Linked DNA regions of Methylobacillus flagellatus KT. Each later gene encodes a partner of the first gene's protein in a complex. Links are inferred from orthologs where the notes say so. Each region holds a gene or a part of one and is shown in the gene's direction. Other genes may lie near its edges. The genes, in order: dnaX, dnaN and holA.

Evidence for each region.
Region 2: the proteins of dnaX (region 1) and dnaN are in contact, whole or in part, in a cryo-EM structure (PDB 8GIZ), measured with the Escherichia coli proteins. The link is inferred for Methylobacillus flagellatus KT from one-to-one orthologs.
Region 3: the proteins of dnaX (region 1) and holA are in contact, whole or in part, in a cryo-EM structure (PDB 8GIZ), measured with the Escherichia coli proteins. The link is inferred for Methylobacillus flagellatus KT from one-to-one orthologs.

The regions. Positions count from the first base shown.
Region 1 is NC_007947.1:1,682,396-1,688,034, forward strand. The notes cover bases 2,311-5,274. They hold dnaX (DNA polymerase III subunit gamma/tau), read left to right. Parts: upstream 2,311-2,915; coding sequence 2,916-4,634; downstream 4,635-5,274. Other genes in these bases: MFLA_RS08050 (adenylate/guanylate cyclase domain-containing protein), read right to left, coding at 2,311-2,563; MFLA_RS08065 (YbaB/EbfC family nucleoid-associated protein), read left to right, coding at 4,652-4,978; recR (recombination mediator RecR), read left to right, coding at 4,994-5,274. In the rest of the region: MFLA_RS08045 (methyl-accepting chemotaxis protein), read right to left, coding at 1-1,142; more of MFLA_RS08050, read right to left, coding at 1,283-2,310; more of recR, read left to right, coding at 5,275-5,593; MFLA_RS08075 (HAD family hydrolase), read right to left, coding at 5,637-5,639. UniProt on the Escherichia coli protein: Part of the beta sliding clamp loading complex, which hydrolyzes ATP to load the beta clamp onto primed DNA to form the DNA replication pre-initiation complex.
Region 2 is NC_007947.1:820-6,337, forward strand. What follows is about bases 78-2,920. They hold dnaN (DNA polymerase III subunit beta), read left to right. Parts: upstream 78-868; coding sequence 869-1,972; downstream 1,973-2,920. Other genes in these bases: dnaA (chromosomal replication initiator protein DnaA), read left to right, coding at 78-639; gyrB (DNA topoisomerase (ATP-hydrolyzing) subunit B), read left to right, coding at 2,023-2,920. Outside these bases: more of dnaA, read left to right, coding at 1-77; more of gyrB, read left to right, coding at 2,921-4,419; MFLA_RS00020 (hypothetical protein), read right to left, coding at 4,520-4,876; MFLA_RS00025 (SulP family inorganic anion transporter), read left to right, coding at 5,121-5,518. UniProt on the Escherichia coli protein: Confers DNA tethering and processivity to DNA polymerases and other proteins. Acts as a clamp, forming a ring around DNA (a reaction catalyzed by the clamp-loading complex) which diffuses in an ATP-independent manner freely and bidirectionally along dsDNA.
Region 3 is NC_007947.1:2,306,932-2,312,577, forward strand. The notes cover bases 1,444-4,414. They hold holA (DNA polymerase III subunit delta), read left to right. Parts: upstream 1,444-2,406; coding sequence 2,407-3,423; downstream 3,424-4,414. Other genes in these bases: leuS (leucine--tRNA ligase), read left to right, coding at 1,444-1,867; lptE (LPS assembly lipoprotein LptE), read left to right, coding at 1,871-2,410; MFLA_RS11040 (glutamate-5-semialdehyde dehydrogenase), read left to right, coding at 3,432-4,414. Outside these bases: more of leuS, read left to right, coding at 1-1,443; more of MFLA_RS11040, read left to right, coding at 4,415-4,691; nadD (nicotinate-nucleotide adenylyltransferase), read left to right, coding at 4,730-5,404; bioD (dethiobiotin synthase), read right to left, coding at 5,414-5,646. UniProt on the Escherichia coli protein: Part of the beta sliding clamp loading complex, which hydrolyzes ATP to load the beta clamp onto primed DNA to form the DNA replication pre-initiation complex.

The DNA.
Region 1 (5,639 bases):
GCATTCAGTGCAAGAATATTGGTCTGGAAAGCAATGCCGTCAATCAGCCCGGTAATCTCCTCGATCTGCGCAGATTTGGCGCTGATCTCCTGCATGATCCGCACGACCTCATCCATGGCAGCCTCGCCTTGCTTTGCCACAGCCACCGTATTTTGCACCATGCCTGTCGCCGTCCTAGCGTTTTCTGCATTATGCGCCACGGTTTCCGCGAGCTCCTCCATGCTGCTGGCAGTTTCCTCGAGCGAACTCGCCTGCTCCTCGGTACGGTGCGAAAGATCGTTGTTGCCCTGGGCGATTTCGGCGGTGCCGTTGTTGATCTGCTCAACACTATCGCGTACCTGGCGGACCATCTTGGCAAGACTGTCTTTCATGTCGATCAGGTAAGGATATATCTGCCCTGGACAATTCTTGCCGAATGGCTCTATAGGAAAGGTGAGGTCCCCATCGGCAATTTTCTGGAAATACGCTTTCACCTGATCCAACGGCATCCGGACAAAATGCACAACATACCGATCAGCCAGAACCAGCAGTACTAGGCAGACGCCGAGAACGCAAGCCACTGCAACCATCAGCAGCTTGCGGTTTTTCTGTGCATTTTCCAGCATGGCTTGCCCTTGCTGCTCCAACAGACCATTGACTTCCCGGGCCGCATTGCCGAAGTGACGACTGGCGCCAGCAACGACGCTGATATTATGCTGCCTGTACTTGGTAATATCGCCTTGTTCAAGCAATTCAATCAGCTTCTCCACTTCATCATGCACCAGGATGTAATGGGCTTTGAGCTGACGAATTGCATCGATGTCTACTGATGATGCCCCCTGCAGGAAAGCATTGAAACTGGCATCGGCCTCCTTCATTGCAGAGCGGACATGCAGAGATTCGGCCTGGCTTGCCTTCAGGTCTCCAGCCTCAAGATAATCATGTTGCCTGACCAGCCTGAGCCGGGCGCGCAGCAGATTTTCATTGGCCAAGACTAGGGATTGGGATTGCCTGAGCGTCGCGTGGCTGACCTCAAGCTCCTTCCCTGCCGCATTCATCCCAGCCAATCCTATGGCGGAAAGGGTCAGGATCAGGATGCTGATGAAAACCAGCACGATCATCACCATACGGTGAACTGTAATATCCTTCAGGAGTTGTTTCATGCTATTCCTTCGTCAATGAGCCCAATGCTGCGCGAACTCGCACACTGGATGACTGCAATAACGGAGGAAAAAGCAAAAAAATTTAAATTAAATATGCAAATAGCAAATGTTGCAGAATGGCGTGATTGTTGGGATTCAGGTCATCTTGATACATCAACATCATGTTTGTCCATCCTTCCCTTAAGCAAATAGGTCACTACTTTGCCTTTTCCCTTGACATCCACACCACAACGCGGCTCAAAGCAGTAATCCGCCTTCAGCAGCTCATAGGTAGCGGCTGAAACTTGGATTTCGTTGGGCAGCCCGGTCGTTTCCATACGGCTGGCGATATTGACAGCATCCCCCCATAAATCGTAGCTGAACCGGGTGTTGCCGATAATACCGGCCACCACTGCACCACTGTTCATTCCAATCCGCATTGCCAATGGCATGCCGATCTCTCTGGAAACCTTGTCGAGCAAGGCAGGCACTTCCAGCGCCATGTCCGCCATGACGTGGGCATGGTCTGTCCGGGGACTGGGCGCCCCCGCAATCACCATGTAAGCATCCCCTATAGTCTTGATTTTTTCCACGCCATACTGGGCGGCAAGCTGGTCGAAGCGGGAAAAGACATGGTTGAGCAGGTCAACCACAGCAGCAGGTGTCATCCCTGCCGAAATCTGGGTGAAGTTCACGATATCCGCAAACAGGATGGTGACGGCGTCATGACTATCTGCGATGCGGCCACACTGGGTTTCATGCAGCCGCTTGGCAACTGACTCCGGCAATATGCTTCGCAACAGTTGCTCCGAACGCGATTTTTCCACCGCCAATGCTTCCAGCACTTTCGCTTTCTCAGATTGGAAATAGCGCATTGCGATGTACAGGATGACCGATACCCCGGCCATATTGATCGCAAAAAATGCATCCCGGATATCCCCGGGGATCGGCAAGGCATGCATGGAAAACTGGTCGTTCAGCCACCATGACAGCACTGCCAGCAGCCCAAATAAGATGAACCAGGGGGTGGACTGCCGGGTGCCCAGAATCATCAGTGCGCCGACGGGCGACAGTATGGCCCAGAAAGCAACACCGCTAGAGGCCTGAAGCCCGCCAATGATCCATTGCATAAAGAACGGCATCACCAGCAGCATGACCAGTTGGGTGAAGGTAAAGGCATCGAAACGCTTGAAATGGTAGAACACCAGCAAGCTGCTATAGGAAATGATGATGTAGATGTACGGCACGGCCGCCATCACTGCATATCCTTCCCCCAGGCTGGAAAGAGTGAATATCCAGAAGACGCAGGCCAAGCTTTCCGCCAGCACCAGGATGGATAGGATTGCCATACCAAGTACAACTGCCTTGGCGATTTCTGGTGGCTTGTTTCCCAGGAAAGGCTGGATGAGCCGCATAAAATAACGGTCAGCCTGATGCATCATGGCGCTCTCTATTGTTAGTTATCATTCATTGTGCTTTGCCCAATATATCGCAAGGATGGTACTTAATCTATCTTTGTCTTGACCGATGAAAGCGCTGGTGGAGTGCCGCAGGTTTGAGTTAGAATGGCGTCTGGCGGGCCTCCCCGCATTGCAAAGTAGCCAACCTGGTCAGGTCCGGAAGGAAGCAGCCACAACTATTGAAGCAAGTGCCGGGGGTTGGGCTCGCCTCTTAAATTTAGAGAATCAGACACGCCTGATTGCATGGGAAGCGCCGGATCAATTGTTCCAAATGTGCACGCCACTGGCAAAGCAGGCACCTGCAACGCATGACATCCAATGAGTTTATACGCCGATGAGCTATCAGGTTCTTGCCCGCAAATGGCGTCCAAAATCCTTTGATGAGCTGGTAGGTCAGGAGCATGTGGTGCGCGCCCTCACCAATGCATTGCAGCAGCAGCGACTACACCATGCATACCTGTTCACGGGTACCCGCGGCGTTGGCAAGACCACCCTCTCCCGTATACTGGCAAAATCCCTGAATTGCGAACGCGGCGTCAGCGCAAACCCTTGCGGCCAATGTACGGCCTGCGTCGCGATCGACAAGGGTAGCTTCCTCGATTATGTCGAGATGGATGCCGCATCCAACCGCGGGGTTGATGACATGACCTCGCTGCTGGAAAAAGCCATTTACGCCCCCACCCAGGGCCGCTACAAAGTCTACATGCTTGATGAAGTTCACCAGCTCACCGGGCATGCCTTCAATGCCATGTTGAAAACGCTGGAAGAACCCCCGGCCCACGTCAAGTTTATTCTGGCCACCACTGACCCGCAGAAGGTCCCGGTTACCATCCTGTCGCGCTGCCTTCAGTTCAACCTCCGGCAAATGTCGAGCAGCGGTATTGCCGCACACTTGCAGCATGTATTGACCCAGGAAAACATTACCTTCGAGCCTGTTGCACTGCAATTGATAGGCCGCTCTGCCAATGGCAGTATGCGTGATGCATTGTCCCTGCTGGATCAGGCGATTGCCTATGGCGGCGACAGCGTCAACGAAAAAGAGGTGCGTACCATGCTGGGTGCAATCGACCAGGCTTACCTGTTCGAGCTGCTCAACGCCCTGCTCGCCCAAGATGGCAATGCCTTGCTCGCCCAGGCGCGCGCCATGGAAGAACGCGCGATTTCCTTCGACGCGGCATTGAGCGACCTTGCCAACCTGCTGCATGAAATCGCCATTGCACAAGCTGTGCCAGATAGTATTGCGATTGACCATCCCGACCGTCAGACTCTTCTCGACATCGCGGCTCGCATGCGCCCAGAGGAAATACAGCTCTATTACCAAATTGCCCTTCTCGCCAGGCGAGATCTCGGCTTGGCGCCCGATGAGTTTGCTGGGTTCACCATGGCATTGCTGCGTATGCTGGCATTCCGCCCAGGAGAACAAACATCTTCGACAAAGGCAGCACCACCGCCAGCGGCATCCTCTACCGTTGCAGAAAGCACGCGGCCTCGCGCCAGTGCCGCTCTTGCCGTCAGTGAACCAGCTGTCAGGATCCCTGCGCCGAACATGCGCGAAGCCAGCCCGGAGCCCACGCCTGAGTCAGCGACCTCTCGGGACTCTCAAGCGCTCAGCCCAGGCGCCTTCTCCGCCGCAGCATCCAGCACGCAAGAAGCCCCTGCCTCAGCGGTCACGCGAAGCTTCGACGGCAATTGGCGTGCATTGGTGGACAGGTTGAAACTCGGCCTGGCCCGGGCGCTGGCACAAAATTGCGAAGTAGCAAGCTTCGATGAAGACCATATTGCATTCTCCGTGCCGCCGACGCAAAAGCACCTGCTGGGCATGGGTTATGAGGAAAAGCTGCAAAGTGCCGTTGAGCAGCATTTTGGCCGCAAGATCAAACTGACTTTCGCCCTGGGCGGCAGCGGCAATACGCCAGCCCAGTTGATGAGTCAGGAAAAAGCCGCCCTGCAGGCCCATGCGGAGAACGCAATTCACAATGATGGCTTTGTGCAAGCGCTGATCAAGGATTTCGGCGCCCAGATCATTCCATCAAGCATCAAACCACTTCAATAAATCCGGAGGATACAGACATGATGAAAGGCGGCTTGGGCAACCTCATGAAGCAGGCCCAGCAAATGCAGGAAAACATGAAGCGCGCCCAGGAAGAATTGGGCAAGATTGAAGTCGAAGGCCAAGCAGCCTCGGGCATGGTCAAGATCACCATGACCTGCCGCCATGAAGTGCGCCGTGTCAGCATCGACGACAGTGTACTGGGAGATGACAAAGAGCTATTGGAGGACATGATTGCGGCAGCCTTCAATGACGCGGCGCGCAAGGCCGAGGCTACCTCCCAGGAACGGATGAGCAGCCTGACGGCGGGCCTGCCAATCCCCCCTGGCATGAAACTGCCATTCTGATTTACCTCAGCCGGCATGCGTAACCCTCCTGCCCTGGAACAACTGGTCGAAGCCTTACGCTGTCTGCCGGGCGTAGGGCCAAAATCCGCCCTTCGCATGGCTTACTACTTGTTGCAGCGCGACCGCAAGGGCGCTGGCATACTTGCCAAGTCGCTGGACCAGGCTTTGCAAGTAGTCAGCCATTGCAACCTGTGCAACAACTTCAGCGAGCAGGAGATTTGCCCACTTTGCGCCTCTCCGGCTCGAGACCGTACATTGCTCTGCATTGTGGAAATGCCCAGCGACCTCATGATGCTGGAACAAACCCAAACCTACCAGGGCATGTATTTTGTCCTCATGGGCAGGCTATCACCGTTGGACGGCATCGGTCCTCGAGACATCCACCTGGATAAGCTGCTCAAGCGTGCCCAGGATGGCAAAGTGGAAGAAGTCATCCTAGCCACGAACTACACCGTGGAAGGCGAAGCAACTGCGCATTACGTCAGCGAACTATTACGCGCCCGAGGTATCCAGGTCAGCCGCATTGCGCGAGGCCTGCCCATGGGAGGAGAGATCGAGCATGTGGATAGCGGCACCCTCGCCCAGGCCCTTCTGGAGCGCCGCCACGTACGCTGATCAATGAGTGATCCGGGCGGCGGGATGGATGGGGGCGCTAGCCTTA
Region 2 (5,518 bases), 1.7 Mb from region 1 along the record:
TCGCTGATTGAAGCCAAGAAACAAATCATCATCACCTGCGATACCTATCCCAAGGAAATCGCCGATGTCGATGAACGCCTGCGCACACGCTTCAGCTGGGGTCTGACCGTGGCAGTAGAACCGCCCGAGCTGGAAATGCGCGTCGCGATCCTGCTCAAGAAAGCAGAAGCAGCCAGGGTCACGCTGGATGAAGATGTAGCATTCTTTATTGCCAAGCAAGTGCGCTCCAGCGTTCGTGAACTCGAGGGCGCACTGAACCGCATCATCGCGATGGCCAACTTCACCGGGCATGCCATCGACGTCAGCCTGGCCAAGGAAGCCCTAAAGGATCTGATCGCTGTACGTGGCCGCCAGATCACCATCGAGAACATCCAGAAAACCGTTGCTGATTATTACAAGATCAAGGTCGCCGAGATGTACAGCAAGAAGCGCTCACGCAACTTTGCCCGTCCACGACAGATTGCCATGACACTGGCACGTGAGCTCACCAACCACAGCTTTCCTGAAATCGGCGAAGCCTTTGGCGGTAGGCACCATACCACGGTCATGCACGCTTGCGATGAAATCGAACAATTGCGGCAGAATGATCAAAACGTGGCACGCGATATCGCGGTATTGATCCAAGTCATCCGCGATTAGGAAGGGCATCAGGCCTATGGAAAGGCTGTGGGTAGAAATACAGTTTAAAAGCGTTTTTCAGAAAGCGGTAAAATAAGCCACAATCTATCCACAGCAGCGTATAACAGTTTCAAGATGGTACAGCCTCTCAAAGGTTGTTGATTTTAAATTTAAAAATGGCGTTATCAACAGAAGTTTCCGACATTATTGTTATTACCAATTTATTTTTTATATATTAGGTTTTAAAGATATGAACATCAAAATCAATCGCGATACACTGCTAAAACCTCTTTCATCCGTCAGTAGTATTGTTGAAAGACGTCATACCTTGCCTATACTCTCCAACCTGCTTCTGGAAGCCAAACAAGACAAAATCAAGCTGACAGCCACGGATCTCGAAATGCAGATTTCACTCTCTGTAGACTCAGCCGCAGGGGGTGAGCTTTCGACCACCATCTCCGCCAAGAAACTTCTCGATATTTGCCGTTCATTGCCTGAAAACGCTGAAATCACGATGGCTACCCAGGACAGCCGCATCCAGGTAAAGACCGGGAAAAGCCGTTTCAACCTGCAGACATTGCCTGCCGGTGATTATCCATTGATGACCAAGACGGAGGATGCCAGCAGTACACTCATCAAGATCGGCCAGAAATCCTTGAAACGCCTATTCAAGCAAGTCGAGTTTGCCATGGCGCAGCAAGATATCCGTTACTACCTCAATGGCTTGCTGTTCGAGGTCAACGGCAACCGCCTGAATGTCGTGGGTACCGATGGCCACAGGTTGAGTTTCACTTCCACCGAACTTGCCAGCAGCTATGAAAAACAGGAAATCATTCTGCCTCGCAAGACGGTGATCGAATTGATAAAACTGTTGGACGAAAGCGAAGATGAGGTCACAATAGAGCTTGCCAATGGCCAAGCTAATTTTGCATTTGGAGATATCCACTTGATTTCAAAGGTGATTGATGGGAAATTCCCGGATTACACCCGCGTCATCCCGACAGGACACCAGAACAGTTTTTCCGTGGATCGCACGATGATCCTACTGTCCATGCAGCGTGCTTCCATTCTTTCCAATGAAAAATACCGTGGCATTAGGATGGTGCTCTCAGCCAATAGCCTGAAATTGATCAGCACCAACAGCGAGCAGGAAGAAGCCGAAGAAGAGCTTGAAATCAGCTACGGGGGTAGCAACCTGGACATCGGCTTTAACGTCACCTATATGATCGACGTACTAAACAACTCAGATAGCGAAAGCGTGACCTTCTCCTTTGCAGATGCGAATAGCAGTTGCCTGGTGACTGTTGAAAACGACGATAACTACAAATACGTCGTCATGCCAATGAGAATTTAACTTACTGAATATTAAAATAATTTATTGTTTCACGTGAAACCTACAGGACTATGACCGATTACAATTCCGATAGTATTAAAATCCTCGAAGGCCTAGATGCAGTTCGTAAACGCCCCGGTATGTATATTGGCGATACATCCGATGGCAGCGGTTTACACCATATGGTGTTCGAGGTGCTGGATAACGCAATTGATGAAGCCCTGGCAGGTCACTGTGATGACATCAAGGTCACTATCCATCCTGATAATTCCATCAGTGTTTCCGATAATGGGCGCGGCATTCCAACCGACATCAAGGAAGACGACAAGCACGAACCCAAGCGTTCTGCCGCTGAAATCGTGATGACTGAACTGCATGCCGGGGGCAAGTTTGACCAGAATTCCTACAAGGTTTCCGGTGGTTTGCACGGGGTGGGCGTTTCTGTCGTGAACGCGCTTTCAGACTGGCTGAAATTGCGGATTTTCCGCAATGGCCAGGTCCATCAGATGGAATTCCGCCGAGGGGTGGCTGTTTCTCCACTCACCATTACCGGGACAACGGAACGGCGCGGTACCGAGGTACACTTCCTTGCGTCCACTGAAACATTCACCAATGTGGAATTTCATTTTGAAATTTTGGCAAAACGCATCCGTGAGCTTTCCTTCCTCAACAATGGTGTCAAGATCGAGTTGATCGACCAGCGCAACGGAAAATCGGAAAATTTTGCCCACTCTGGCGGCGTCAGGGGCTTTGTCGAATACATGAACCGCAGCAAGACCGTCCTGCACCCTAAGCCTTTCTATGCATCGGGTGAAAAAGACGGCATCATCGTAGAAGTCTCCATGCAATGGAACGACTCCTACAGTGAAAACGTATTGTGCTTCACCAATAACATTCCCCAGCGTGACGGTGGAACCCATTTGACCGGATTGCGTACGGCCATGACGCGCACGCTCAACAGTTATATCGAGCAGAATGATTTGGCGAAAAAGGCCAAGGTAGATACCAGCGGAGACGATATGCGGGAAGGATTGACTTGCGTATTATCCGTCAAGGTACCCGAGCCGAAATTCTCTTCCCAGACCAAGGACAAGCTCGTATCCAGTGAAGTACAGCCCGTTGTGCAGGAAGTGGTATCTGCGAAACTGGCCGAATTCCTGCTGGAAAACCCGAACGAAGCCAAGATCATCTGCAACAAGATTATCGATGCCGCCCGGGCGCGCGATGCTGCCCGCAAGGCACGTGAAATGACACGCCGCAAAGGTGCCATGGATACCATGGGCCTACCAGGCAAGCTGGCCGACTGCCAGGAAAAAGACCCAGCCCTCAGCGAACTCTACCTCGTCGAGGGAGATTCGGCGGGCGGATCAGCAAAACAGGGTCGGGACCGCAAATTCCAGGCCATTCTCCCATTGAAGGGCAAAATCCTGAATGTGGAAAAAGCACGTTTCGACAAGCTGTTGTCCTCACAGGAAATTGCGACCCTGATTACCGCATTGGGTACTGGGATCGGCAAGGCCGATTTCAATCCCGAAAAGCTGCGATACCACCGCATCATCATCATGACCGATGCCGACGTTGACGGTGCTCACATCCGAACCTTGTTGCTGACCTTCTTCTACCGCCAGATGGGCGAGCTGGTCGAACGCGGCCATGTCTATATTGCCCAGCCTCCCTTGTACAAGGTCAAGCAAGGCCGTGACGAGCGTTATCTCAAGGATGAGCAGGAACTGGACCAGTATCTTCTGCAATCCGCGCTCAAGGGGGCGGAACTGCTCAAGCAGGCCGATGGTGAAACCATCAGCGGCGAAGCACTGGCTGCCATTGCCAAACAAATGGTATTGACTGAAGCCATTATCCGCCGGCTGAGCCCCTTGTACGATGAAAGCATCCTGCGTGCATTGATCAGCCTGGGCAAGCTCGAGTTGGACACTGAAACACAAGCCGAAGCGACAGCAGCAAAGCTACGGGCCTTGCTGGGTCACACAGGCAGTGAAGTGCTGGTGACGCAGAACCAGGAAAACGGTGATTACCGTTTGGAAATCAACAAGTACATCCACGGCAACCTGCAAGCCAGCGTGATCGATAGCGATTTCATCAACAGTGGCGATTACCAGCAAATTCTTGCAACTTCCCTGACATTGCAAGGACTCGTAGGCGAAGGTGCGACTATCAAGCGGGGCGAGAAACAGCAACCGGTCAACAGCTTCAAGGAGGCCCTTGACTGGCTCATGTCCGAAGCCAAGCACGGACTCAATATCCAGCGTTACAAAGGGCTGGGCGAAATGAACCCAGAACAGTTGTGGGAAACTACCATGGATCCCGCCGTACGCCGCTTACTCAGAGTGCAGATCGATGATGCAATTGCCGCTGATGAAATCTTCACTACGTTGATGGGAGATCAGGTGGAGCCGCGCCGCGCCTTTATCGAAGGCAATGCGCTGGGTGTGAGCAATCTTGATGTTTGATTGAAGGCTGCAGAAGCTGCCGGAAAAAACGGCGCTTCTGCACGAGTGCAGTACCAGGTAAAGGTGTTCCCGCCAGTGGAGATGATAGTGGCTTATACCTTCACTTTCCGGAAAGGGAATCCAGCCATTTCAATGGTTTGGGCGAAACAACATAGGTAATGCCGCCAATATCCGACTTGAAAACAAATCCATAGTTGAATACCGCAGCATCCGGAAACCAGAATACCACTGGTTCCTGGCGGTTGATGCCGTCATAGCCATGCGCGAGTGCGGCATCATGGGCATAGTGGTAACTCGCCAGGAATGTTTCTACAGTGGGATGATCTGCCACTAGCCCATTGACTGCTGCTTCCGCCCAGTGACCGCCCAGCAGGTGTGCGGTTTCGCCTACGGTCCTGAGATAAAGCCAGCCATGGTCAATCGGGGCAATTTTGTACACATTCCATTGATCTTTCATAGGGATATTCCTGAGCCGGATAATGGGAAAAGTATCCAATATGTGGCACATTTTTACCACGGTCATTTGGCGGGATTTGCCATTGATGAAATAATGTCGGGCTTGCTTTTCCCATACCAAGCCCGTATTGGACCCATGTGATTTCCTTGATTCAGCCATTATTTAAACGAGATATCCATGGGTTGTATACGCCTGAACCATGCCGGCGCATGACAATGGCTGCTGAGCAGTACCGGAGCATATGATGTCAAATGCAGTACCCAGCGGGTTGAGCCCTGCCCAAATCAAGACCAATGTATTGAGCGGACTGACCGTGGCGCTGGCGATGGTGCCAGAGACGATTGCTTTTGCATTTGTGGCACATGTCTCGCCATTGACCGGCTTGTATGCAGCGGTCATCGTGTCTTTTATCACCTCCGCCTTTGGGGGAAGGCCGGGAATGATTTCAGGGGCTGCAGGCTCATTGGCGGTGGTCATGACGGCCTTGGTCGTACAGCACGGGGTCGAGTACTTGTTTGCGACGGTGGTGCTCATGGGAGTGCTGCAAGTATTGTTCGCAGTGGCGAGAATGGGCAAGTACATCCGTATGGTGCCTTATCCGGTCATGCTAGGGTTTGTGAATGGCCTAGCCATGGTCATTTT
Region 3 (5,646 bases), 620 kb from region 1 along the record:
TGCCTATGCGGAAGAACTGCTGGCTGACCTCGACAAACTCGACGGCTGGCCTGAGCAGGTCAAGACCATGCAGCGCAACTGGATCGGCAAGAGCTACGGTTGCGAGGTGGAGTTTCCGCTGGCTGTCGGCAACGGTACGCTCAAGGTCTATACCACCCGTCCCGATACGCTGATGGGCGCCACCTATGTTGCCATTGCGGCAGAACACGCATTGGCGACGCAGGCCGCCAAGGACAATCCTGCCCTGCAAGCCTTCATCGAGGAATGCAAGCGGGGCAGCGTGGCGGAAGCCGACCTTGCCACCGCCGAGAAAAAAGGCATGAATTCTGGCCTGTTCGTACTGCATCCAATCACCGGAGAAAAACTGCCGGTCTGGGTCGCCAACTACGTATTGATCAGCTATGGCGAAGGCGCCGTCATGGCCGTGCCCGCGCACGACGAACGCGATTTCGAGTTTGCCAGCAAGTATAAGTTGCCGATCAAGGCGGTGATCAAGCCAGCTCACGGGGAGCTTGAATTGCCATTGCAGGCAGCTTATACCGAGCACGGCATCCTGTTCGACTCGGGCGATTTCAACGGCTTGGATTTCAGCCAGGCCAGTGACGCCATCGCCGCAGCATTGGCTGCCAAGAACCTGGGCAAGAGGCGGACGCAATATCGCCTGCGCGACTGGGGCATCTCGCGCCAGCGCTATTGGGGTTGCCCAATTCCCATCGTGCATTGCCCAAGCTGCGGCGAAGTGCCGGTGCCTGCGGAGCAATTGCCCGTCGTCCTGCCGGAAGACGTGGTCATGGATGGCGTCGGCTCTCCAATCAAGAAAGATCCGGCTTTTTACGAAACCACCTGCCCGAGCTGCGGCGAAAAAGCGACGCGCGAGACCGATACCATGGATACCTTTGTCGAATCATCCTGGTACTTCGCGCGCTACGCCAGCTTTGATGCCCATAGCAGCATGGTGGACGAGCGTGCCAACTACTGGCTGCCAGTCGACCAATATATTGGCGGCATCGAACACGCTATCCTGCATTTGCTATACGCACGCTTCTTCAACAAGCTCATGCGCGATGTCGGCCTGGTCCGGCATGATGAGCCATTCACCAAGCTGCTCACCCAGGGCATGGTATTGAAGGACGGCAGCAAAATGTCGAAGTCCAAGGGCAATACGGTCGACCCGCAGGAACTCATCGACAATTACGGCGCAGACACCGCCCGCCTGTTCATGATGTTCGCGGCACCGCCCGAGCAAAGCCTGGAGTGGTCCGATGCCGGCGTAGAGGGGGCACATCGTTTCCTCAAGCGCGTGTGGACCGCTGTCGCCAACCACGTCGAATCCGGCATCGTGGCGGCATTCACCATGGGCGACCTTTCAGCCGAGCTCAAGGCTTTCCGCCGCCAGCTGCACCAGACCATCGAAAAAGTGACTGATGACTATGGGCGCCGCCATGCGTTCAATACCGCCATTGCAGCAGTGATGGAGCTCATGAATGCCTATGCCAAGATCGAAGGCCATGACGCGACGACGCGCGCCATCCGCCAGGAGGCACTGGAAAATATCATATTGCTGCTTTCGCCCATTGTGCCTCACATTTGCCATGCACTCTGGCAGGCGCTACGCCCGGGCACCCAGCTCCTCGACACCCGCTGGCCGGTTGCCAACAAGGCCGCCATGGTGCAGGATGAAATCGAGCTGGTGCTACAGGTCAACGGCAAACTGCGAGGCAGCATGACCGTTTCCCGCACACTGGACAAGGCCGCGATCGAAGCCCTGGCTGTGCAGCAGGAATGCATCCAGAAATACCTGGCCGAAGGCAGCGTGCGCAAGATCATCGTCGTGCCTAACAAACTCGTCAACATCGTCGTAGGATAAACCATGTATATGCGCATCGCCCGCTGGATTCTGCTTGCCATGCTCCTGGCGCTCACTGCCTGCGGCTTCAAGATGCGCGGCGTGGCTGACCTCAAGTTCAATACCTTGTTCATTCAGGGGCCGACCATTTCCATCTCCAAGCCATTCAAACGCTCGCTGACGGTGAATGGCGTCAAGATCGTCAGTTCGCCGGACCAGGCCGACCTGCTCCTTGAAATCATGAGCGAGTCGCAGGAACAGCGCATTCTTTCTTTGAGCGGCCGCGGCCTGGTGCGCGAATTCGAGCTTTTCTATACCGTGAATTTCCGTGTGCGCGATCCCTCCAGTGAAACCTGGGGCGATGTGCAGACTATCAGGGGCCGGCGTGAGATCACTTATGACGATGCGCAGTTGCTCGCCAAACAGCTTGAGCAGGAGCGGCTCTACAATGACATGAAGGATGATGCTGTGCGCGAATTGCTGCGCCGCCTCATGGTCATCAAACCGGCCAAAGGCAAGCCGCGCGCACCTGACCTACGCTCGCTGGACGACACCGTGGAATGAGGATCAAGCCGCAGGAGCTGGAGCGGCACCTGGCCCAAGGCCTGGCACCGCTTTATGTCCTCATGGGCGATGAGCCCCTGGCCCAGCGCGAGAGCCTGGATGCCATCCGTGCTGCCGCGCGGGCCGCAGGCTACGACGAACGCACCCGCCTCACTGTGGAGCGCAATTTTAACTGGCAACAAGTGGCAGCCTTCGGTCAATCCATTTCCCTGTTCGCCAGCCGGCGCATCCTCGAGATCGCGGTTCCGTCGGGCAAGCCCGGCGTGGACGGCGGCAAGGCCCTGACCGCACTGGCGGAACACGCCATCCCCGATACAGTGACCATCGTCATCCTGCCCAAGCTAGAGCGCGACGCCAAGAACAGCGCCTGGTTTGCTGCATTGGAAAATCACGGCGTCTCGCTTGCACTCCATGAAGTCGCGCCATCGGCCTTGCCGCAATGGATCGCGAACCGCCTTGCCGGTCAGGGCCAGAATACCGATCAGGAAACGCTGGAATTCCTCGCCCACCAGGTTGAAGGCAACCTGCTCGCCGCACACCAGGAAATCCAGAAACTCGGCCTGCTGTACCCTGAAGGCACGCTGGATGGCAGCAAGGTGCGGGAAGCGGTATTGAATGTTTCGCGCTATGATGCCTTTCAACTGGGCGATGCCGTGCTGAGTGGCGATAGCGAGCATGCGGTGCGCATATTGCATGGCCTGCGCGAGGAAGGCGCACAACCGGTTGCCATCATGAGCGCCCTGGCCTGGGTGTTGCGCGGGCTGGTCAAGGTAAAATATGCTGAAAGCCGCGGCGGCAATCTCAACAGCGCCATGCAGCAAGCCAGGATTTACGGCGAACGGCAAAACCTGGTGAAACGGGCGCTCTCTCGTCTTAGCATGCGCCAGCTTGAGGCTGCGCTGCAAAAACTGGCTGAAATCGACAAAGCCGCCAAAGGCCTGTTGAACCAGGATCCATGGCTGGAAATCTCGCGCCTGTGCTTCGGTCTGGCGCGCATAGGCAGCAGGAAATAGAGGCAGGAATGGAAGACATCAAACACTACATGCAACAGCTCGGCAGCGAAGCCCGCACCGCTTCACGCGCAATGGCGCGCGCCGACACCGAGACCAAAAACAAGGCCTTGCGCGCCATCGCCACCGCCATCCGCCGCGAGCGCGACACATTGCTGGCCGCCAACGCAGCCGACCTGGAAGCAGCGCGCCGTCACGGCCTGGAGCCCGCCATGCTGGACCGCCTCGTGCTGAGCGAAAAAGGCATCGACACCATGGCGGAAGGCTTGGAGCAAATCGCCGGCCTGCCCGACCCTATCGGGGAAATGTCGGACTTCAAATACCGCCCATCCGGCATCCAGATTGGTAAGATGCGCGTGCCCTTGGGCGTGATCGGCATCATCTACGAAGCGCGCCCCAATGTCACTGTCGACGCCGCCGGCCTCTGCATCAAGTCCGGTAATGCCGCCATCCTGCGTGGCGGCTCCGAAGCCATCCAGTGCAACCGCGCCCTGGCCGCCATCGTGCATGAAGGCCTGGCTGCCGCAGCGCTGCCTGCCAGCGCAGTGCAAGTGGTAGCGACGACCGACCGCGCCGCTGTCGGCGAACTCATCACCATGAAGGATTATGTCGACGTCATTGTGCCGCGCGGCGGCAAAGGCCTGATCGAGCGCATCTCCAACGAAGCGCGCATCCCTGTCATCAAACATCTTGATGGCAATTGCCATGTCTATATTGACGAAAGCGCCGACCTCGCCAAGGCATTGCGCATCCTGGAGAACTCCAAGACCCAGCGCCTCGGCACCTGCAACACCGCGGAATCGCTGTTGGTAGCGCGCAGCATTGCGCAAGAAGCGTTGCCACCGCTAACTGCGATGCTGATCAGCAAGGGCGTGGAAATCCGCGGCTGCAGCGAAACCCGCGCGCTGGTGCCGCAGGCCAAGCCTGCCACCGAAGAGGACTACTACACCGAATACCTTGCCGCGATCATCTCGGTGAAGGTGGTTGCGGATGTGGACGAAGCCATCGCCCATATCAATCAGTACTCTTCCCAGCATACCGAGGCCATCGTCACCGAGAACTACACCAACGCGCGCCGCTTCTTGCGCGAAGTGGACTCCAGCAGTGTCATCGTCAACGCTTCCACCCGCTTTGCCGATGGCTTCGAATACGGCCTGGGTGCCGAGATCGGCATTTCCACCGACAAGCTGCATGCCCGCGGTCCGGTCGGTCTCGAAGGATTGACCAGCCTCAAGTACATCGTGCTGGGCGATGGTGAAGTCAGGGCCTGATGCCCTCACACCTGCATTTCACCAGCATGACGCTTGGCATGGCACCTCCAGCAACACCCTTGCCGCTCATCGGCGTGATGGGCGGCACCTTCGATCCCATCCACTTCGGTCACCTGCGCATGGCGCAGGAACTGGCCGAGTCCTTGGGTTTGGCGGAAGTCCGCTTTATCCCCTCCGCCACGCCTCCCCACCGTGAACAGCCCATGACCTCTGCCACGCAACGCGCGGAAATGGTTGCCCTCGCGATTGCCGGCAATCCCTTATTCAAGCTGGATACGCAGGAGCTGGAGCGGCAAGGCTACTCCTATACCATAGACACCCTGCAATTCCTGCACGAAGGATTGCAGGGCAAGGCCAGGCTCTGCCTGCTGATGGGCATGGATGCCTTTGCCGGTATCACCAGCTGGCACCGCTGGCAGGAGCTATTGCAATTCGCGCATATTGTGGTGACCACACGACCTGGCGCGGCATTGCCTTCAAGCAACCTGGTATTGGACGCATTCCTCCAGACGCATATGCTCTCGGACGCACAACAATTGCCTATTCAAGCGGAGCATGGGATATGGGTGCAGGAAATCACCGCGCTGGACATCTCGGCGACCAAGATCCGGGAATCTCTTGCATATGGCTGCACACCGCGCTACTTAGTACCTGACAAGGTATTGGAATTTATTTGCCAGCATGATTTGTACAGCGGCACTTCAAGGTATTGAAATACTTCCTCACTGCCACAATACACTCACAATATCCGTGTCTTCAGCAGTGCTTGCTTGATCCTGCCATGGAATAAACCCTAGATAGATCGAAGGCATACGCTGCTTCAACGTCTGCAGGTTGTCTTCCAGCATCGCCATCCCAGGATCCACTTGGTTCGCGACCCAGCCAGCCAGCGTCAGGCCGCGTTGCCTGATCGCCTCGGCTGTCAACAATGCATGATTGATGCATCCCAGGCGCA